Regions from separate parts of the Janthinobacterium sp. PLB04 genome, predicted to be linked through region 1. Evidence: predicted binding sites of a transcription regulator. Region 1 holds the regulator's gene; each other region holds the start of a gene.
What was found. Region 1 encodes FNR, which switches genes on or off when oxygen is low (the NO sensors DNR and NnrR bind a similar motif). Its sites were predicted from a motif close to TTGATNNNNATCAA; they were not measured.

Region 1 (5,454 bases):
CGCCTGGTGCAGGGCATCGAACAGGCTGGAGCCCGTGATCGGCTTCATCAGCACGACATCGGCCTCGGCCGCGCTGGAGATTTCCTCCAGGTGGTTGCGGGCGAAGGCGTTGACCATCACCACGATGGGCTGGCGCTGGCCGCTGGCCGCCTGGCGGATGGCCTTGGCCGTGGCCAGTCCGTCCATCACGGGCATGTGCCAGTCGGCCAGCACCACGTCATACGGCTGCTGCTGCGCCAGGCGTTCGCGGTACAGTTCGATGGCGGCAAAGCCGGAGTCCACTTCGTCGGCCAGCCAGCCCCACGCCTCGATCAGCTTGACGATCAGTTCGCGCGTGGTGCGGTTGTCGTCGGCCACCAGCAGGCGCAGCTGGCCCAGGGCCGGCGTGCGCCGCGTTTCGGCCGGCTGCGCCAGCATCTCGAAGGGCACGCTGAACCAGAAGCGGCTGCCCTTGCCTTCGCTGCTGGCGACGGCGATGTCGCCGCCCATCATGTGGATCAGCTGCTTGCTGATGGCCAGGCCCAGGCCCGTGCCGCCGAAGCGCCGCGTGATGCTCTGGTCGCCCTGCGAAAACGCGGCAAACAGCTGCTGTTGCTGCAGTTCCGTCATGCCGATGCCCGTGTCGCGCACTTCGAAGCGCAGCCAGGCGCGCCCGTTTTCGCTCTCGGCCAGGCTGACGGCCACCACCACTTCGCCGCTCTCGGTAAACTTGATGGCGTTGCCGGCCAGGTTGACGAGAATTTGCTGCAGGCGCTGGGCGTCGCCCACGAGGCGCCGCGGCACGTCGGGCTCGACGGCGATGGCCAGTTCCAGTTCCTTTTCGCCCGCATTCATCGTCATCGTCGTGGCCAGGGTATTCATGACTTCGTCGAGGTCGAATTCGACGGGTGACAATTCCATGCGGCGCGCCTCGATCTTCGAATAGTCGAGTACATCGTTGAGGATGCCCAGCAGCGACTGGCCCGCCACTCTGACCATGGTCAGGTACTTGCGCTGTTCCGTGTCGAGCCTGGTATTGCCCAGCAAATACACCATGCCCAGCACGGCATTGAGGGGCGTGCGGATTTCATGGCTCATGTTGGCCACGAAATCGCTCTTTGCGCGGTTGGCCGCCTCGGCCCGGTCGCGTTCCTGCTCCAGCTCCGCCGCGCGCGCTTCGAGTTCCTGCTGCAGGCGGTCGCGTTCGCTCATCAGGCCATTGAACGCTTCCGTCAGTTCGCCGATCTCGTCGCGCTGCTGTACCGGCACGGGGGTGAAACGGCTGCCGCTGGTGCGCAGGGCCAGCAGGGTGTCGCGCAGGCGCACCAGCGGCGACAGCAGGCGTACGGTGACCAAGCCCAGAACAAAGGCGGCCAGCAGCGAAGCGAGGATGCTCCACAGCACCAGCCGGTACAGTACGCCATCGAACGGTTCGAAGGCATCCTCGACGGGCAGCGAGGCGGCCAGCAGCCAGTTCACGGATTTCAGGCGCTTGAAGCTGTTGACGGCCGTGATGCCGCGGCTGTTGGTGCTGACCATGCTGCCTTCGCCATCCTCCTTCAGCAGCTGGGTGGTCGTCAGGTTGGCGTTCGGCTTGCGCGGCTGCAGCAAACGGCTGGTATCGGGGTGCAGCACATAGCGCGGCACGGCGCCGCGCGTGAGGATGAAGTAATAGCCGCTCTTGCCGATCTTTTCCGAGCGCAGGCGGCCCAGCAGATTGTCCTTGTACAGGCGCAGCACGCCGATCACCACGCCGGCCACCTGGCCATCGGCGGCCAGCACGGGCGCCACCATCTGCACGATGGGCATGCCGCTCGACTTGCCCAGCATCGGCTCGGTAATCATGGGCTGGCGCGTGCGCAGGACGGTCTGGAAATACTCGCGCTCGGCGACGTTGATGCCGGCGCGCCCCGCCACTTCCGGCATGTCGGCCACGATGGCGCCATGCGCATCGAGCACCAGCACGTCGTCGAACAGCACCAGCATCGAGCGGCGCGCATAGTATTCGCGCAGTTTGGCGGGCTGGGCGATCAGTTCCGGCGGCTGCTGCCTGGCCGTCAGGGTGACAATCTGCAGCAGCATGCCCAGCTTGTCGTCGAGCTCGGCAGCGGTGCGGCTGATCAGGGATGACTGCTGGCTCAGCAGTACTCGGGTGAAGTCGTCGCGCATGTGCTGCACCTGGATCATGGTGACCAGCGCGATCATGGCGATCGAGGTCAGGCTGGTGGCCAGCGCGACTTTTGCTTTAATGCCGAGAGGCTTCATGATTTCCTTTTCAGTGCCGGGCGGCACAGGCGGCAGATAATGCTGTCAGGAATTTTCCTATCAATACCCCAGCTTGGCAAGCGCCGCCGCGCAAATTGCCCGCCCCGTATGGGCTTTTGACGATGTTGCCATATAATTAAAGGCTGGACGTCGTTTATTCGCCGAATTTACGGTGAAATTGGCATACGGCAACCCTGTATGCAGCTGTATGCAGTAAACTTGTTGTTGCATTTTCTAAAAGGTACCGACATGACTGAAGCGCTACTCACTCCCACCTTGCCCACCGTGAACGTGGAGGCGTTGCGTGCACGATGCTCGACCTGCAGCATGCATCAATTGTGCCTGCCGATGGGCCTTGATGTGGGCGACATGGATAGGCTGGACCAGATCATCGGCCGCCGCCGCAAGATCGTGCGTGGGGCCTCGCTGTTCCGCATCGGCGACTCGTTCCAGAACCTGTACGCGATCCGCCTGGGGCACTTCAAGACCTACCAGATCAATCCGGGTGGCGAAGAGCAGGTGACGGGTTTCCAGATGGCCGGTGAACTGCTGGGCATGGATGCCATCAGCGCCGACCGCCACCACTGTAATGCCGTGGCGCTGGAAGACAGCGAAGTGTGTGAAATTCCGTTTTCCAGCCTGGAACAATTGCTGGGCAATATGCCGACCCTGCTGCGTCATTTCCACCGCATGATGAGCCAGGAAATCACGCGCGAGCAAAGCGTCATGCTATTGCTGGGCAATATGCAGGCGACCCAGCGTTTTGCCGCCTTCATCGTCAACCTGGCATCGCGCTATGAAGCACGCGGCTATTCGGGCAGCAATTTCCAGCTGCGCATGTCGCGCGAGGAAATCGGCAACTACCTGGGTCTGACCATCGAAAGCGTCAGCCGCTTATTGTCGAAATTCAAGAAGGAAGGCTGGCTGCGCGTCTCGAACCGCGAGATCGAAATCCTGCAGCCGGCCAAGTTGAAAGCCATTACGGCCGGTACGGACACCTGCAAGTAACAGCACCGTCAAAACCTGCTGCGCGTCGCGCTTTGCGGCCTGCGATGCTCGCTGGATCGGCGCGCCCGTGCATAGCACAGCTGCGCTTCTCAACCACAAATCACTGCCGCTCGCGACGGTTTTCCCGGCGCTGTACGTTAAAGCTCTTCATCCGCGTGCAGCGCGATGCTGCGTTGCAGGGGCCAGGTCCAGATGCCGGACAGGCGCCACTCGCGTTTGTCGTTTTCCACCAGCACTTGCCAGCGGCTGCGCTCGAGCATCGGCAGTGCTACGGAAAAATTGCCGGCCGCATCGGGCTGCACCAGCAGCTTGATATCCTTTTCGGGCAGGGTCGCATGCGCCAGGTGCAGCTGCAGCGGCGCCTGATAGGCCTTGCCGAAGCTGTGCACGGAACCACTGAGGCGCGCTGCAGCCACGTCATATGACAGGCGCGTATCCATGGCCAGGTCGCTGGCGATCGTGTCGCGCTTCAAATCCTGGTTGATCGCCTTGCCCTGCTTGTAATAATCGCCCACCACCAGCGCATCGGGCTGCGTAAACGCGATATAGCCCATGAAGCTGCCGACGACCACGGACAGGCCGGGACCGATCATCAGCAGCCATGGCCAGCGATGCTTGTACCACGGTGCAACGGGTGCTTGCAGTTTCAGACTGTCGGACATGATATTTCTCCTGTTTGATCAGCCAGCCCCCGCATGGGGACCGGCCTTCCTGCAACTTCGTGGCGGCGGCGAGGGCACCCGGTCCCCGTCCGCCTTTCCTTGTTAACGTGGCACGATGAATACCGCGCTTTCACGCACATGCAGCGATGGATCGTCCAGCGATTGCAATTCGATCGCAATCTTGTTCGAGCCCTTCTCGCCGACGCCGTGCGGCACGCGCAGGCGGATCGGCCAGCCCAGCGTTTCCGTCGGCTGCAAGGTCACTTCTTCGCGCGTCAGCAAGGTCAGGCCCGGCAAGCCGGAAGCGCTGATTTTAAAATGCTGGCTTTGCTCGGACGTATTCATGATCTGCAGGCGGTAGACGTTTTCGATCATGCCGTCCTCCACTTCGCGCCCCATCGAACCGCGATCGCGGATCACGTCCATTTTCAGGGGCGTGCGCAGGGCCAGCGAGGTACACACGGCGATGATGATCAGGGCCAGGATGGAAGTGTAGATCAAGACGCGCGGGCGCATGGCGCGCTGGCGTATCTGCTTCGAATTGAAGTTGTTTTCCATCGCATGGTCGGTGCTGTAGCGTATCAGGCCACGCGGCCGCTCGACCTTGTCCATCACGCTGTTGCAGGCATCGACGCAGGCGGCGCAGCCGATGCATTCATACTGCAGGCCGTTGCGGATATCGATGCCGGTCGGACACACCTGCACGCACAGGGTGCAGTCGATGCAATCGCCCAGCTTGTCGTTGTTGCCGGCCTTCTTGCTCATGGCGCCACGCGGTTCGCCGCGCTTGGCATCGTAGGTGATGATCAGCGTGTCCTGGTCGAACATGGCGCTCTGGAAGCGCGCGTACGGGCACATGTATTTGCACACCTGCTCGCGCAGCCAGCCCGCGTTGCCGTAGGTTGCAAGGCTGTAGAACAAGACCCAGAACCATTCCCAGGGGCCGAAATTGAGGGTGGTCACCGACTGCGCCAGTTCCTTGATCGGCGTGAAGTAGCCGACAAAGGTAAAGCCCGTCCACAGGGCGATGGCGCCCCATACCAGGTGCTTGGCCGTTTTCTTGAAGGCCTTGCGCACGGAGGGGCCCTGCTTGTCGAGGGCCATGCGCGCGCTGCGCGTGCCCTCGATGCGGCGTTCGACCCACAGGAAAATTTCCGTGTATACCGTTTGCGGGCAGGAGAACCCGCACCACACCCGCCCGGCAATGGCCGTGACGAGGAACAACAAATACGCACAGATGATCAGCAGGGCCGCCAGATAGATGAAATCCTGGGGCCACAGCACGACGCCGAAAATGTAGAACTTGCGCGTGGTCAAATCGAACAGCAGGGCTTGCCTGCCATTCCAGGTCAACCACGGCAAGCCGTAGAACGCCAGCTGGGTAAGCCATACGCATACCCATCGCCAGGTAGCGTAGCGTCCTTTGGCCTCGCGAGGGTAGATTTGCTCGCGGGCCGCATACATCTTGATGACTTGAGGTTCCATTTTTACTTTGCGGGTGCCTGCGGATTCGACAGGCTCCAGACATACGCCGACAGCA
Region 2 (5,454 bases), 2.3 Mb from region 1:
AAGCGGCTCAGGGCGCGTTTCACCAGCTCGCGGCAGGCATTCGCGTCCGACAGCGCTTCCGTCATGTACAGGTGCAGCACCGTGCCGCCCGTGTACTTGCGCTGCAGCGCGTCCTGCAATTCCAGCGCCTCGAACGGGTCGTCCGTATGGCCGACGGGCAGCTGCGACGAATTCGTGTAGTACGGGTTGTCGACCGTGCCCGCCTGCAGGATGGCGGGGAAGCGCTTGCGGTCTTCGCGGGCGAAGCGGTAGGTCGTGCCTTCGGCCGGCGTCGCTTCCAGGTTGTACATATGGCCCGTCTCTTCCTGGAATTGCACCATGCGGGCGCGCACGTGGTCGAGCAGGCGCACGGCCAGCGCATGGCCCTCGGGACTCGTGATGTCATGGGCGTCGCCGCTGAAATTGCGGATCATTTCGTTGATGCCGTTCACGCCCAGGGTGGAGAAGTGGTTGCGCAGTGTGCCAAGGTAGCGCTTCGTGTACGGGAACAGGCCTTGCTGCATCAGTTCCTCGATGGTGCGGCGCTTGATTTCCAGGCTGGTCTTGCCCAGTTCCAGCAGGCGGTCCAGGTCCGCCATCAGGGCTGGCTCGTCGCCGCGCCATCGGTGGCCCAGGCGCGCGCAGTTGATCGTCACCACGCCCAGGGAACCCGTCTGCTCGGCGGAACCGAACAGGCCGTTGCCCCGTTTCAGCAGTTCGCGCAAGTCCAGCTGCAAGCGGCAGCACATGGAGCGGATCATGTTCGGCTTGAGTTCCGAATTGATGAAGTTCTGGAAGTAGGGCAGGCCGTAGCGGGCCGTCATCTCGAACAGGCGTTCGGCGTTTTCGCTATGCCAGTCGAAATCCTCGGTGATGTTATAGGTGGGGATGGGGAAGGTGAAGACTCTGCCCTTGGCATCGCCCGCCATCATGATCTCGATGTAGGCGCGGTTGATCATGTCCATCTCCACCTGCAGCTCGCCATAGCTGAAATCCATCTCCTGGCCGGCGATGACGGGAATCTGCTCGCGCAGGTCGTCCGGGCAGGCCCAGTCGAAGGTGAGGTTGGTGAACGGCGTCTGCGTGCCCCAGCGCGATGGCACGTTGAGGTTGAAGATCAGCTCCTGCATGTACTGGCGCACGTCTTCGTAGCGCAGGCTGTCCTTGCGGATGTAGGGTGCCATGTAGGTGTCGAAGGAGCTGAACGCCTGCGCGCCGGCCCACTCGTTTTGCAGGGTGCCGAGAAAATTGACGATCTGGCCGATGGCGCTCGACATGTGCTTGGGCGGACCTGATTCGATCTTGCCCGGCACGCCATTCAAGCCTTCGTGCAGCAGGGTGCGCAGCGACCAGCCGGCGCAATAGCCGGCCAGCATGTCGAGGTCGTGGATGTGCAGCGCCGCTTCGCGGTGCGCCGCGCCCACTTCCGGCGGATAGACCTGGTCCAGCCAGTAGTTGGCGATGACCTTGCCCGACACGTTGAGTATCAGGCCGCCCAGCGAGTAGCCCTGGTTGGCGTTGGCGTTGACACGCCAGTCGCGCCGCTCCAGGTATTCATTGATGGACGCGGCGACATCGACTTGGCCGCGTGTGGGGGAAACTGCATTTGTCGTCATGAAACCTCCAATAAACACAACATGCGGTGTTTTTATGGAGATTAATCACTAAATATAGTGGCGTCAAAGGGCGCGTGCTGTTGCGTGACGAATCCTTGATGCAGGTGAAAAAAGCGCCCCCGTTTACTTTTTCGCGCGGCCCTGGCGCAGGATGAAGCAGCTCAGGCCAAAGTACGCGGCGGCGCAGACGGCGATGCTGATGACGGAGGCGGGCAGCACGTGCGCCCAGATTTCCAGCGGCGAGAAGGTGCTCCAGCTGGCGACGCGGATATCGAAGGTGACGTAGTTCGCCAGCAGCCAGTAGACGGCCAGCAGGCCCGTGCTGATGGCGGTCTGGCGCGGCACCGGCATGGCGCGGCGCGCGAAGACGGCTTGCAGGAACAGCAGCAGCACGCCCGGATACGCGCCCAGTATCTCGGGCGACAGGATGGAGAGCTTTTCTTCGACATAGCCGTCGGCGGGCGCGGCCCACTGCACTTGCAGCACGGTGAGGAACAGGGTGAGCAGGAAGATCAGCAGCGGTTTGCGGGGCATGGCGGGCAGTCGAAGAGGGAGAAAAGTGGGGCATTTTACAGCCAGGTCAAGCAAGTTGAACGCGCGCCAGCCATGCATGCATTCCTTCACCTGCGTCAAGGACTGGGCAGCATGGGCGGGGCTATAGTCTGCACCCTGAGCCGATACAGGACTGTGAATATCATGATGCTTGAATCAACCACCGCCACCCGCGTGGCCGGACCGCTGGAACTGGTCTGCCCCGCCGGCAGCCTGCCCGCCTTGAAAGCAGCCGTCGACAATGGCGCCGACACCGTTTACCTGGGCTTTCGCGACGCCACCAATGCGCGCAATTTCGCCGGCCTCAATTTCGACGAGAAGGCCATCGCCGAGGGCGTGCGCTACGCCCACCAATATGGGCGCAAGGTGCTGCTGGCGCTGAATACCTATCCGCAGCCGCACAACTGGGCCGTGTGGCGCAGCGCCATCGACCGCGCCGCGCAGGCCGGCATCGACGCCATGATCGTGGCCGATCCGGGCCTGATGGCCTACGCAAGTGAGCATCACCCGCAGCTGCGCCTGCACCTGTCCGTGCAGGGCTCGGCCACCAACTACGAGGCCATCAATTTTTACCATGAGCACTTCGGCATCGCCCGCGCCGTGCTGCCGCGCGTGCTGTCGATGGCGCAGGTGGAGCAACTGATCGCCAAGACGGAAGTCGAGATCGAGGTCTTCGGCTTCGGCTCCCTGTGCGTGATGGTCGAAGGGCGCTGCGCGCTGTCGTCGTATGCGACGGGCGAGGCGCCGAATACCCATGGCGTGTGCTCGCCGGCGAAATCCGTGCGTTGGCTGGAAACGCCGAACGGCCTCGAATCGCGCCTGAACGGCGTGCTGATCGACCGCTATGCGCCCGGCGAAAACGCCAGCTATCCCACCCTGTGCAAGGGCCGTTTCGAAGTCAATGACGAAGAGTATTACGCCATCGAGGAGCCGGCCAGCCTGAATACCCTGGCGCTGCTGCCGCAACTGATCGCCATGGGCGTGCGGGCCGTGAAGATCGAAGGACGCCAGCGCAGCCCCGCCTACGTGGCGCAGGTGACGCGCGTGTGGCGCGAGGCGATCGACGCCTGCCGCGAAGGTAATGCGCGCTACGCCGTCAAGCCGGGCTGGATGGCGGCCATGGACAAGCTGGCCGAAGGCCAGCAGCACACATTAGGTGCTTACCACAGATCTTGGAAATAGAGGATGAACATGCTGAAGCTTTCACTGGGCCCCTTGCTGTACTACTGGCCGCGCGCCACCGTCTTCGAGTTTTACCAGCAGATCGCCGGCACCGCCGTCGATATCGTGTATCTGGGCGAAACCGTCTGCTCGCGCCGGCACGAGGTGCGTCTGGCCGACTGGCTCGATATCGCCGACATGCTGGCCGCCGCCGGCAAGGAAGTGGTGCTGTCGACGCAGGCGCTGATCGAGGCGGGCGCCGAACTGGCGACCCTGCGCCGCATCACGGGCAATGGCCGCTACGGCGTCGAGGCCAACGACATGGGCGCCGTGCACTGCATGGAAAAGGGTACGCCCTTCGTCGCCGGCCCCCATTTGAACCTGTTCAATGGCCCCAGCCTGCAATTGCTGGCGCGCCTGGGTGCGCGGCGCTGGGTGATGCCGCTGGAAATGGGGCAGACGGCGCTGGCCGAGATGCAGCGCCAGAAGCCGGAAGGGCTGGAGACGGAAGTCTTCGCCTACGGTCGCATGCCGCTGGCGTTTTCCGCGCGCTGCTTCACGGCGCGCAACCGCAACCTGCCGAAGGACGATTGCGGCTACAGCTGCCTGGAAGAGCCGGACGGCCTGCTGCTGCGCACGCGCGACGAAGTGCCATTCCTGGTACTGAATGGCACGCAGACGCAGTCGGCGCTGGTCTACAACCTGGTGCGAGAACTCGACGCCATGCGCGACATGGGTGTGGCGGTGGCGCGCATCAGCCCGCAAGCCATGCATACGGAACAAGTCATCGCCATCTTCGACCGCGCCCGCCGCGGGCAGGTCAGCGGCATCGGCGCCCAGGCCCAGCTGGCGGCCTGCCAGCCGGCAGGCGCCTGCGACGGCTACTGGCACGGCCAGCCCGGCATGGAACAGCACGCCGCACATTGAACGCATCGAAAGGAAGCACCATGCAAGATCAACTGGAAAGATTGCCGATCCCGGCCAAGCCTCCCATGAGCAAGCCCGGCGTGTCGTACCGCTTGCCGGAACCGCTGGCCGAATTGCTGTCCAAGCTGCCCCCGTATCCCGCCTCCTGGCTGTTCGTGCAAGGCTTGAACCGACTGCTGGCGCCGCAATTGCCCGACGACGTGCGGCGCAGCCTGGAAGGGCGCAGCCTGCGTTTGCGGCTGCTGGACGCGGGCATCGCCTTCGATTTCGAGTGGCAGGGCACGGTGTTCGTGGCCGAGCGCTATGTCGACGTGCCGGACCTGTGCATCGCGGCGAGCGTGCATGATTTGATGCTGCTGGCGCGGCGCCACGAAGATCCGGACACCCTGTTCTTCAGCCGCCGTTTGAGCCTGGAGGGCGACACGGAACTGGGCTTGCTGTTCAAGAATACGCTCGACGCCATCGAGTTGCCGCCGTTCGACCTGCAGGCGCTGGGACCGCGCCGCGTGCTGGCGCATCTGCGCGACCGGGGCGCGCGCGAAGGCTGAGCTGGAAAAGGGAGGGCAGGCGCTCAGTGGCGCTCAGTGGCGCTCAGTGGCGTTCAGTGGCGGCAGTGGCCGCAAGCGCCGCTGCACGATGCCAGCTGTTCTTCATCCGTCGCTTCGCCCATGAAGCCGGCGTCGTTGACGGCGGCCAGCAGGCGTTCCTGCGTGGCCAGACGTTCGTCGAACTGCACCGTGGCGCCATGCCGCGCCAGCGAGACGCACACGGTGCTCACGCCCGTTACGGCTTCGAGCGCGCCCGTCAGCCTGTCGGCGCAGCCTTCGTGATCCATCCCGATAATATTCAAGCGCGCTGTCTGCATGTGTTCCTCTTGTTTTTCAAATAAAAAAACAGCGTAGGCGAGGGGCGCGCATGCCGTCCAGAGCAGCACGCAAGATTTATTTCCTATTTGCGGTTTTGTTGATCTGGATTAACTCCAGCCTCTCTGCTGCAGTCTGAAACTGCTGTTGTTTTGTACACAGTTGCCGTATTCCAGTCGACAAGCGTGCTCTGCTGCGAGATACTGTCATTCTGATAAGAACGCTATGAATGCGCTGGAAAGGAGGGGCCATGCTGCGCCGCCCCCTGCTCAAGCTTGCCGCCCTGTGGCCGTTGGGCGCGGCCATCGGCGCGGTGCCGCCGCTGCCGCTCGTGTATCCGCGCCATCAGGCGCTCG
Region 3 (5,454 bases), 2.5 Mb from region 1:
CCGCCCAGCGAGCGCGAGCGCTGGTTGCCGCCGTTCCAGCCGACGATGGCCGTGTGCTTGCGTCCCAGCAAGGTGAAGGGACCGCTGGCGTACACGTCGAAATTGTCGCTGTTCTTCTTGCCTGCGCCCCAGGCGCCCGTCCACAGGCGCATGCCTTCACCGGTAGCCGGGTCGGGATGGCCCGCGCCCGCATAGGCGACGGTGGTGCGGTTCGTGCTTTCCGTGCGCGCATAGCCCAGGTGCATATTCCAGTTACCGGGTAGGCGCTGGTCCAGCGATGTGAACAGCGTGTGCTGCTTGTTGGCCCAGGTGCTCCATGGCGTCGTGAAACTGGTGTTGCGCGGCAAATTGGCCAGGCTGCCATCTGCGTTCCAGTACGGCACGGCGCCCCAGGTGGCGCCCGTGGGCTTGTTGTCCTGGAAATCGACGCCGGCCGTCACCAGGGTGCCGGGGCGCACGTCCGCCTCGACGATGACCATGCCCACCGTCTTGCGTTCGTGATACATGTCCAGGTAGGAATCGCGTTTTTGCCAGGCCAGGGCTGTGCGCGCGCGCACGCTGCCCTCCGCGTTGAGCGGCGTGGAGAGGTCGGCCTCGACGCGCTGATCATCCCAGCGGCCCATGATCAGGCCGGCGCTGGCCTGGAATTCCTTCGTCGGCCGCTTGCGCATCATGTTGATGGTGGCCGACGGGTCGCCCGTGCCGCCCATCAGGCCGGTGGCGCCGCGCACGACCTCGATGCGGTCGTACAGGATCGTGTCTTGCAATGGCGCATTGCCGCCGCGCGCCATGCCGTCGATCTGGATATTGTCGATGCCGAAGCCGCGCGCATAAAAGGTCGTGCGCTCCGTATCGTTCTGTCCCACCTGGATGCCCGTCGTCTGTGCCAGCGCCTGGTCCAGGCGCACGGCGCCCAGGTCGTCGAGCAGCTGGCGCGTGATGACGCTGACCGATTGCGGCGTTTCGCGCAAGGACAGGTCCATGCGCGTGGCGCTGCGCGCTTCGCCCGCCGTGTATGACTGCGTGCCTTCCGTGGTAGCCGTCGACTGGCCCAGCACGGTGACGGCTGGCATGGTGACGTCGGCCGCAGCGGCGTCGGCAGCCTGTGCCGGCAGGACCACGCCGGCGGCAAGGCTCAGCAGGGCGATGTGCAGCAGGCGGGGGAGGGGGCGCAAGGCGGGCTGGTGCGAAGAAGAAAATACGGTAGTCGATTGCATCATTGTCCTGGAATATTGTAGTCGTGTGTTTTCCTATCTCGTCTGGCGAGGTGCACAGTAGCTGGGGGGATGGCGTGATGCTGGCCCGTGGTCTGGCTTGGATAGCAGTTCCACCGCAAGGCCCGGCGCGGTCGGGCAGTGGAAAAGAAGGGCGCGCGATTCCCGTCACTTTCGTGAATAAGAATCATTATCAATATAGGCGATATTTGCCAAATAATCAAGCGTGCGCACCAAAAGAGTGCAGGCAGGAGTGCAGGCAGACCCGGGGCGGCGCATCGGCGGGCCTTCTGCGATAATGCAGGCGCTGATAAAATATTTTCCTCATTGAAAGAAATGCATGCGTACATGGATCGCTTGTGCCGGATGGTTGTGTGTCGTGTCGCTGGGCCAGGCCCAGGAACACGCGCCGCCGCCGGCTGTTCCCACGCCGCTGCAGAGCGCCAGCGTGCCCGCCGCCGCCGTATCGCCACCCCTTGCGCCTGCCACGCCTGCCATACCCGCCGCGGCACCGGTATCGGCACCGGCGCCAGCGGCGAGCGCAGACGAAGCCTTGCCACCGCAAATGGTGACGATCACGGCCAGCAGCGACGCCAAGGCGCCGCGCATCCGTTTCACGGCTTACCGCGAAAGTTATCTGACGGCCAGGAAAGTGTGGCAAGTGTCGAGCGGCAGCGTGGTCATGGCCCTGCGCCTGATTCCGGCCAAGCTGAGCGCCACCATCGACGACGTGCGTGTGGCCTTGCAAGGCAATGGCGCGCCCGTGCCGATCAAGGTCTCCAGCGGCGGGGTGTTTGTCGTGCCGCTCAACGATGACATCGCCGCGCAGGACGGCACTTTCCTGGTGAACAAGGGCAGGGGGGAGCTGACGGCGAATATCGTCCTCCAGCCGTCTGTGGCGCGCGATGCCTGGAACGTCACGCGCGTGGGGCAAGTCTTGCAGGACGCCAGGCGTGCCGTGCGGGCCATCACGCCATGGTACAAGCGGCCGTTCGCCAGCGATGTGCAATCGCTGGCGTTTTGCGCGGCCGAGCGGGGCAGCGCCTTGCAGTTGATGGATGGCGAGCAACTGATCGCCACCTTGCCCATGAACGAGTCGGCCGTGAACGACATCAACCAACCCGTGTTCTGCAAGATTTTCGACGGCGAAGACAAATACCCGGGACACTACCGCGTCGTCATGCCCGAGCAAGCCACGGTGCTGCTGCTGTAGAGGTCAGTTTGGCTGGCGCTGCACCATTTCCAGCGCCGCCGCCAGGGCCAGGTCCATCGTGGCCTGGTGGAAGATCAGCCATTGCGGCAAGAGCGACAGCGCATGGCGGCCCTGTTCCAGGTCGCCTTCATCGACGGCGGCCCAGGCATGGTGCAAGCCGCTGAGCACGCGCGCATGCTGTTCGCGGTGGTTGGCCAGCGAAGGAAAGGCGATCTGCTCCATCAAATCCTCTTCCTCGCGAAAATCGCGTTCGACGGCCGCGATCAGTTCGCGAAACGCCACGCTGAAATGCTGGTCGCCCAACTGCTGCAGCCGCGCCAGCTCCTGAAACAGCGCCTCATGCGCCTCGTCGATGACGGGAACCCCCAGCGCCATCTCATCCTTCCAATGCGATTTACCCATGCCGATGCTCCAGGTTAAGTCCGTCACGGTGCGAAGCGGACTGTTCCAGTTTGGGCGCAGCAAAGGTGGAAATCCATGATCTGGATCAAAAGTGTGGTGAAGAGGGAAGGAAGGCAATACGAAAAAAGCAAAGAAGATAAGGGAACAAATCCCCACCCGCAATCAAGCGGTTTTCATCGATGCGACGTGTTACCGAGCGCCGCTGAAAAACGCCGCTGGCAAGGCGTCTTTGACGCAGACAGTACGCGAGTACGGCAAGTCAAAGCAACGCAGTCAGCGGTGTTTTCTCAGCCGCGCGTATTATTGCTTAGGCCAGTGGGCCCACATGCCTTGCGCATCGACATTCGGCACCTGCAATTGCTGCCCGGCGGACGTTTGCATCGTATCCCTCAGCACGAGGGGCACGAGCATCAAGGCCGACAGGGCAAGGCAGGCCAGCACTTTGAGTGTCAACATGGTCGTCTCCTGATGAGCCGGTGGCGGCGCGGGGTTGCGGCGCCTGCCGGTCACTTCAATCGCGTACGCATATCTTTATTCCATGCTTGCAGTTTAGCCCACCTGGTCGTAACTTCAACTTATTGCTGTGATGCACTGCACCAGTTCGCCTGCTGCCAGGGGCTATTTCGCCTTGCGCCCGCGCCGTGGCTTGCCTGCCGGGGGCAGGAAGGAATCGAACCACACTTGCGTCAATTGCCGCGTATTTTTCGCCGCTTCGCGCTTGACGGCGGCCGTGGCATGGCCGCGCGCCGTGTTGGCGATGCGGTTGGCGGCGCTCAGGTACATGCTCATCCAGGGGTTTTTCATGGCTAGCCTCGCAGACTGTGGGTGGGGCGGCGCGGATATGTCTCCATGCCGCCATGCCGCTACTGTAGTCCGATGGCAGGCGCTGACTGTGCGCCTGCCCACATAGCCGGGCGGCGCCGGGGGCGGGCTGATGTAGATCAATACACGTCGCGACGGTAGCGTCCGGCCGCCAGCAAGGCATCGAGTCCCTCCTGGCCCAGTACTTCTTGCAGTACAGCATCGATTCCTGTCGCCATGCCTTGCAGGCTGCCGCACACGTAGACGATGGCCCCTTGCGCCAGCCAGTCGCGCAGTTCGCCGGCGCTGGCGCGCAGGCGGTCTTGCACGTATTGCTGTGTTTCACCATCGCGCGAAAAGACACGGTCCAGGCGCGCAAGGTGGCCAGCGTCCAGCCAGCCTTGCAACTCTGCGCCGCAGATACTGTCAAAAGCTTGCTGGCGCTCGCCGAACAGCAGCCAGTTGCGGGCCAGTCCCGCCCGCTGGCGCGCGCGCAAATGCGCACGCAAGCCGGCCAGGCCGGAACCGTTGCCGATGTAAATGCAGGGCACGTCGACCAGGGCGGGCGCGAAGGCGGGATTGGCTTGCAGGCGCAGGCGGATGGGGGTGTCCAGCGGGGCGAAGCGCGTGAGCCAGCCGGAACAGACGCCATAGCCCTGGTTGTCATCGCCCGCATGGCGCTCCTGACGCACGAGCAATTGCAGTTCGCCATCGGATGGCAGCGAAGCGAGCGAATAGCTGCGCGGCGCGTGATGGGCACTGCCTGCCTCGCCATCGCTGCCGTCCGCATTGCATGGGATGATTTCCGCCAGCGCGCCCGCGTCCCAGGTGGTATCGGCCGGACCCGTCAAGGTGATTTCATGCAGTTCGCCGCCCAGGCTGCCCGGGTTGAGCAGCACGCGGCGCGTCAGGCGCCACTCGGCATATGACGCTTCTTCCTGCACGCCGATGGCGTCGATGGCGCTGCCGCTGCAGCGGGCCAACGCTGTGGACCAGCTGGCCAGGGCGGCGGGGTCGTGCTTGTCCACTTCGATCAGGGGGAACAGGGGCGTGGCGCCCAGCGCCTGCAATTGTTGCGCCAGCGTACGGCCAAAGCCGCAGAAGGCGCTGTAATGGCGGTCGCCCAGGGCCAGCATACCGAATTTCAGGCCCGCCAGCGGCGTGCCGGAGGTGGCTTGCAGCAGGCGCGCGAAGCGGCGCGTGCCATCCGGCGCCTCGCCTTCGCCAAAGGTGCTGGCGACGATCAGGGCCCGTTCGTACTGGCGCAGTTGCGCGGGATCGAACTGGTCCAGCGATTGCACGTCGACGGCCACGCCCGCCTGTTGCAGGGCGCGCGCGCTTTCCAGGGCCAGGCGCTCGGCCTGGCCCGACTGGCTGGCGTAGGCTACGAGGGTGGGCAGGCCCGTGTTCGCCTGGTCCGGCGCACCGGCGCCCAGCATGGCCCGCTGCGCCTGCACGGCCCGTTTCGCCTTGCGGCGGCCCAGGTACAGCATCCAGCCCGTGATGGCGAACAGGGGCAGGCCCAGGCTGGCCAGGGTGACGATGATACGGCCCGGCAAGCCAAAATACGTGCCCATGTGCAGCGGATAAATGATGTTGACGAGGCGCGAACCCAGCGCCTGCTGGCTGTACGGTTCGTTTTCCGTCACCGTGCCGTCGGCCGGCAGGATGTTCATGCGGCTGCGCGCCCGCTCATGCGGCGCATCGCTGGCCAGCCACGTGAATTGCACGGCTTCGCTGGCGCGTGTCGGCAGGCGCACGCTGGCCAGGGTCCAGCCGGGGGCATGCTGCTGGAAGCTGCTCCAGGCCGGGCCGATGTCGACG
Region 4 (5,454 bases), 710 kb from region 1:
TGCGCGCCTTGCAGGCGGAAGTAAAACCACTGCGTGATGTCGGCGTGGGAATCCTTGCGGATGTTCAGCTCGATGGATTGGGCATCGTCGGCGCGCAGCACCTCGATCGCGCCGGCGTCGAATTGCTGGCTGATTTTAATGGTCATGAGTGTTCCTGATAAAAACGTATGGGTTTTGCATCGTGTGCAATGGCGCGATGATACCTGTTTTGCGGTGGTCTTTGTGCTGGCGCAAACGACGACGGACTCGCTTTGCTAACGTGATAGCTCCGACACGGGGAGGCCATCATGGATGACAACGGCAAACACATACGCGAACTGGAAAAGAAAATCAGCGCCCTCAGCGATGCCTTGGCGCACCTAGGCAAGGGTACGACCTTGCAGGAATTGCTGCGCGTCATACGTTTCCCCGGCTATACGACGCCGGCCGAATTCACCTTCAATGTCGCCATCCTCGACACCATGCTGGTACAGGCCAATGCGCTGGAAAAGCTGGGACAGGATTTATTGGCAGGGGCCAAGCAGGTCGTCGCCATGAACAAGCAGTGAACGCAGTAGTGAGCAAATCCTGAACGCCTGGAAAATGGCCAGGGCAAGGCGCAGGGCCGCAGGCAGTACGAACGTAGGCCCAGGCCCTGCAATGCCGCCATGGACGTTTTGTCAGGTGTTCAGGCCGCCAAAACGTTCAAAAAACCAGGGCTCCACGTCCGGCGCCTGTTCATCTTCGCGCCGCAGGGTGGCCAGGATATGTTCCTCGGCCGCCGCGTAGGTAAGGCGGTAGAGGTCGCGGGCCAGCGCATACGCTTGCGTGCCGGGCCACGGTTCGGGCAGCAGTTCGACGGGCAGTTGCGGGTCGTGCAACTGCACACGGCGGTAGGCGTGCGTCAGCAGTGAGCGGATGACGAACGCTTGCTCCGCATCGAACACGGGCGCTTCTTGCAGCAGGGTCAGCAGCGGCTGGAAGCTGGCGATGAATTTTTCGTAGCCAGCCATCACTTCCGACAAGTCCCAGCAGTCGCCCACCATGTCACGCAGCGGGCGCGTGCTGACGCCCGGCAACTCTGTAGTGTGGCAAACATACAGCTTGCCCTGCACCTCATTGCGCACGAGGATATCTTCCAATGCTTCCGTATTGCTGGCAGGGTGGCCAAAGATACCCGGTGAAATCAGGCCATAGCCGGCCCACAATAATTCCTTGCGCAGCGCCCCCCGCTCGGCAGCGCCGATGCTGCCGGCCGGCCCGATCACCAGGGTCCAGCTGCCATCCCAGTGCACGACCAGCGGTGCATAGATGCGGCGATAGGCGCGTTCGAAGCGGGCCAGCGCCTCCGGGCGTATCGTATAGGCGCTGCGGCGGCCATCGCGCTGCGAGCTGAGCCAGCCTTCCTGCGCCAGGCGGAACACGCTGGTACGCAACAAACGGTCGTTGACGCCGAATGGCGCCAGCAGTTCGATCAGGCTACCCAGCCAGATGGCGCCGCCGCGCGGCACGATGGCGTCGCCAAAGATGGTCATCACCAGGGACTTCGAGCGCGGTGGGTCGCTTTCCAGGAAATCGGCTATCCATGCCGTGCAGCGGGTGTTCTTCATGTGGTTCCGGTCTGGCCGTGTTGCGGTCGAATCAATAAAAGCAGCAGTTTACTTGGCTGCGCGGGTAGCGCGGCAATAATTTGCCGGAAGCGCTGGTGGCGCTCTGTAGTGTTTTCTCATCAGCAATATCATACGCACAAAAAAGCTGCACAAGATACGAATTTTTAAAATGATTCATATCAAGTGTATGCAAATCGTTTTTTGTATCGTATTATCTGTTCATCGCACCGCGTTGCTGCGCAAAATCAAAGACATGGGAGACAGATCATGTACGCACAAATGGTTGAAACCGGCCTCAAGAACGTCCGTTCCCTCGACGACATGGGCCAGGAAGAGCGCGCTTTTCAGGCACGCATCGACGAAGGCATCAAGATCGAGGCCAAGGACTGGATGCCTGACGCCTACCGCAAGACCCTGATCCGCCAGATTTCGCAGCACGCGCACTCGGAAATCGTCGGCCAATTGCCCGAAGGTAACTGGGTCACGCGCGCGCCGACCCTGAAACGCAAGTCCATCCTGCTGGCCAAGATCCAGGACGAAGCGGGCCACGGCCTGTATCTGTACAGCGCCGCGGAAACCCTGGGCGTGTCGCGCGACGACTTGCTGGCCGCCTTGCACTCGGGCAAAGCCAAGTATTCCAGCATCTTTAATTATCCGACCCTGTCGTGGGCCGACATGGGCGCCATCGGCTGGCTGGTCGACGGTTCCGCCATCATCAACCAGATTCCCCTGTGCCGCTGCTCGTATGGACCGTATGCGCGCGCCATGATCCGCGTCTGCAAGGAAGAATCGTTCCATGCGCGCCAGGGCTACGACATCATGATGTCGCTGTGCAAGGGTACGCCGGCGCAGAAAGCCATGGCGCAGGATGCGCTGAACCGCTGGTGGTGGCCATCGCTGATGATGTTCGGCCCGTCCGACGCCGCCTCCGTCAACAGCGCCCAATCGGCGCAATGGCGCATCAAGCTGTTCTCGAACGATGAATTGCGCCAGCGCATGGTCGACCAGACCGTGCCGCAAATCGAATACCTGGGCTTGACCGTGCCCGATCCCGACCTGAAGTTCAACGCCGAAACGGGCCACTATGAATTCGGCGAGATCGACTGGTCCGAGTTCAACAATGTCCTCAAGGGCAATGGCCCATGCAACCGCGAACGCCTGCAAACGCGCGTGAAAGCGTATGAAGACGGTGCATGGTTCCGCGATGCCTTGGTCGCGTATGCAGACAAGCAAGCTGCTAACAAAGCGGCAGCGTAAATACATAAGACAGATAGGGGATAGCAACATGAGCAAAGAATGGCCTTTGTGGGAAGTTTTCATCCGCAGCCAGCACGGCCTGGCGCACAAGCATGTGGGCAGCCTGCACGCTTCCGACGCCACCATGGCGGTCAACCATGCGCGCGACGTCTACACGCGCCGCAATGAAGGCGTGAGTATCTGGGTGGTGCGCGCGGCCGATATCGTCGCCAGCAGCCCCGGCGACAAGGGCGCCCTGTTCGAGCCGTCGAACAGCAAGGTGTACCGCCATCCCACCTTCTTCCCGATGCCGGAAGAAGTCAAGAACCTGTGATGGGAGCGCCGGCAATGGATGACAAAGTTAACTACTTGCTGCGCCTGGGCGACAACGCCCTGATCCTCAGCCAGCAGCTGTCTCAGCTGTGCGGCAAGGGTCCCGCGCTGGAAGAAGACATGGCGCTGACCAACGTGGCGCTGGACTTGCTGGGCCAGACGCGTCTGTGGTTCAGCTATGCGGCCGAACTGGAAAACGCGGGCCGCGACGAGGACGACATCGCCTTCCTGCGCGACGCCCACGATTTCAAGAACTGCCTGCTGGTCGAACAGCCGAACGGCAATTATGCCGACACCATGATGCGCCAGTTCTTCTTCGACAGCTGGCACTACTTCCAGCTGCTGGAACTGACGAAATCGACGGATGCGCGCATCGTCGAAGTGGCGCAAAAGTCGATCAAGGAAGTGACCTATCACCTGCGCCGCAGCGGTGACCTGATCGTGCGCCTCGGCGACGGCACGGCCGACAGCCATGCCAAGACGCAGGCTGCCGCCGACAAGCTGTGGATGTACACGGGCGAGATGTTCAAGTACGACGCCGTCGACCAGGCCATGGTCGCCGCCGGCATCGCGCCGCCATCGGACGTGCTGCGCCGGGCTTTCCTGGAGCACGTGGCCGAGATCTTCGCCGAAGCGACGCTTGTCATGCCGGCGCCCGACGCCTGGATGCAAAAGGGTGGCAAGCAGGGCACGCACACGGAGCATCTGGGTTTTATCCTGGCCGAGATGCAGTTCCTGCAGCGTGCCTATCCCGGGGCGGAGTGGTAATGAACACGGCCGCTGGCGCTGCGGCGCTGGACGCCGCCCAGGTCTGGGCCTGGCTCGGCGACGTCGCGGACCCGGAAATCCCCGTCATTTCGGTGGTGGACCTGGGCATCGTGCGCGCCGTCGAAGTCACGGATGGCGACGCATGCATCGTGACGATCACGCCCACGTATTCGGGCTGCCCGGCCATGCAGGTGATCGCCGACGCCGTCACGGATGCCTTGCGCAGCCATGGCGTGGCCAAGGTGACCCTGGTGAACCAGCTGGCGCCCGCATGGACCACGGACTGGATGAGCGAAGCGGGCAAGGCCAAGCTGAAAGGCTATGGCATCGCCCCGCCGCAGCAGCAGGTGATCGACATCAGCGGCTTGAAGGGTGGCGTCAGGCGCCAAACGATGCCAAAGCTGGACGTGATCTGCCCGAACTGCGGCTCGACGCATACGCAGCTGACCAGCCAGTTCGGCTCCACGCCGTGCAAGGCCCTGTACAAGTGCCTGGCTTGCCGCGAACCGTTTGACTACTTCAAGTGCCACTAAAAAAATCAGGCACACGTTCCGAAGAAACTGGAGATGAAGCATGAGTAAATTTTATCCGCTGTGCGTAGCGAACGTGCGCAACGAAACGCGCGACACCATCGCCGTCACGTTCGACGTGCCAGCCGAGCTGCAGCAGCAGTTCCGCTTCCAGCAGGGCCAGCACCTGACCCTGCGCGCCAATATCAATGCGGAAGACGTGCGCCGCTCGTATTCCATCTGCTCGGCGGTGCAGGACGGCACCCTGCGCGTGGCCATCAAGCGCACGCCGGGCGGCGCCTTCTCCACCTGGGCGAACGATACCCTGAAAGCCGGCGCCACCATCGAGGTGATGCCGCCCATGGGCCACTTCAACGTGCCGCTCGACTGCGTCAACCGCAAGCACTATCTGGCGTTCGCGGCCGGCAGCGGCATCACGCCCATCCTCTCCATCATCAAGACCACCCTGCTGACGGAACCCCTGAGCCGCTTCACCCTGTTCTACGGTAACCGCGCCTCGTCGTCCGTCATCTTCAAGGAAGAATTGACGGACTTGAAGGATGTGTACCTGGAGCGTTTGAACCTGGTCTACGTGATGAGCCGCGAGCAGCAGGACATCGAATTGTTCAACGGCCGCATCACGCAGGAAAAATGCGAGCAATTCCTGCAGCACTGGATCAAAGTCGAAGACTACGACAATGCCTTCATCTGCGGCCCGGAAGACATGATGCTCGGTGTCTCCGCTGCCCTGCAGGCGGCCGGCATGCCCAAGCAGAATATCAAGATCGAACTGTTCGCCGCCAGCATCCCGAAAAACGCCCACAAGCCGCGCGCGCAGCTCGACGCGGGCGTGGTGCAGGAAACGGAAGTGACCGTCATCATGGATGGCAACCACACCACCTTCACCATGGACAAGGACAAGGAATCCATCCTCGACGCGGGCCTGCGCCAAGGCATCGACATGCGCTACTCGTGCAAAGGCGGCGTATGTTCGACCTGCCGCTGCAAGATCCTCGACG

Region 2: ubiU (ubiquinone anaerobic biosynthesis protein UbiU) is a predicted target of FNR. The motif match lies at 2,215-2,228, and genes of this name have one in related genera.
Region 3: LSO07_RS12415 (bacteriohemerythrin) is a predicted target of FNR. The motif match lies at 2,905-2,918, and genes of this name have one in related genera.
Region 4: paaA (1,2-phenylacetyl-CoA epoxidase subunit PaaA) is a predicted target of FNR. The motif match lies at 1,759-1,772, and genes of this name have one in related genera.

The regions. Positions count from the first base shown of each region.
Region 1 covers NZ_CP088968.1:270,222-275,675, reverse strand. Annotated here, with positions in the region: gene LSO07_RS01090 (response regulator) at 1-2,244, opposite strand, end outside; gene fnr (fumarate/nitrate reduction transcriptional regulator Fnr) at 2,494-3,252, shown strand; gene LSO07_RS01080 (FixH family protein) at 3,390-3,914, opposite strand; gene ccoG (cytochrome c oxidase accessory protein CcoG) at 4,017-5,399, opposite strand; gene ccoP (cytochrome-c oxidase, cbb3-type subunit III) at 5,402-5,454, opposite strand, start outside.
Region 2 covers NZ_CP088968.1:2,598,971-2,604,424, forward strand. Annotated here, with positions in the region: gene LSO07_RS11530 (ribonucleoside triphosphate reductase) at 1-1,595, opposite strand, end outside; gene LSO07_RS11535 (hypothetical protein) at 1,719-2,129, opposite strand; gene ubiU (ubiquinone anaerobic biosynthesis protein UbiU) at 2,292-3,329, shown strand; gene ubiV (ubiquinone anaerobic biosynthesis protein UbiV) at 3,339-4,235, shown strand; gene ubiT (ubiquinone anaerobic biosynthesis accessory factor UbiT) at 4,256-4,783, shown strand; gene LSO07_RS11555 (heavy-metal-associated domain-containing protein) at 4,837-5,100, opposite strand; gene LSO07_RS11560 (substrate-binding periplasmic protein) at 5,349-5,454, shown strand, end outside.
Region 3 covers NZ_CP088968.1:2,783,564-2,789,017, forward strand. Annotated here, with positions in the region: gene LSO07_RS12405 (TonB-dependent siderophore receptor) at 1-1,217, opposite strand, end outside; gene LSO07_RS12410 (hypothetical protein) at 1,555-2,427, shown strand; gene LSO07_RS12415 (bacteriohemerythrin) at 2,431-2,829, opposite strand; gene LSO07_RS12420 (hypothetical protein) at 3,130-3,285, opposite strand; gene LSO07_RS12425 (hypothetical protein) at 3,448-3,633, opposite strand; gene LSO07_RS12430 (PepSY domain-containing protein) at 3,771-5,454, opposite strand, start outside.
Region 4 covers NZ_CP088968.1:5,976,059-5,981,512, reverse strand. Annotated here, with positions in the region: gene LSO07_RS26440 (M14 family metallopeptidase) at 1-146, opposite strand, end outside; gene LSO07_RS26435 (hypothetical protein) at 288-548, shown strand; gene paaX (phenylacetic acid degradation operon negative regulatory protein PaaX) at 660-1,589, opposite strand; gene paaA (1,2-phenylacetyl-CoA epoxidase subunit PaaA) at 1,857-2,846, shown strand; gene paaB (1,2-phenylacetyl-CoA epoxidase subunit PaaB) at 2,875-3,159, shown strand; gene paaC (1,2-phenylacetyl-CoA epoxidase subunit PaaC) at 3,174-3,926, shown strand; gene paaD (1,2-phenylacetyl-CoA epoxidase subunit PaaD) at 3,926-4,459, shown strand; gene paaE (1,2-phenylacetyl-CoA epoxidase subunit PaaE) at 4,500-5,454, shown strand, end outside.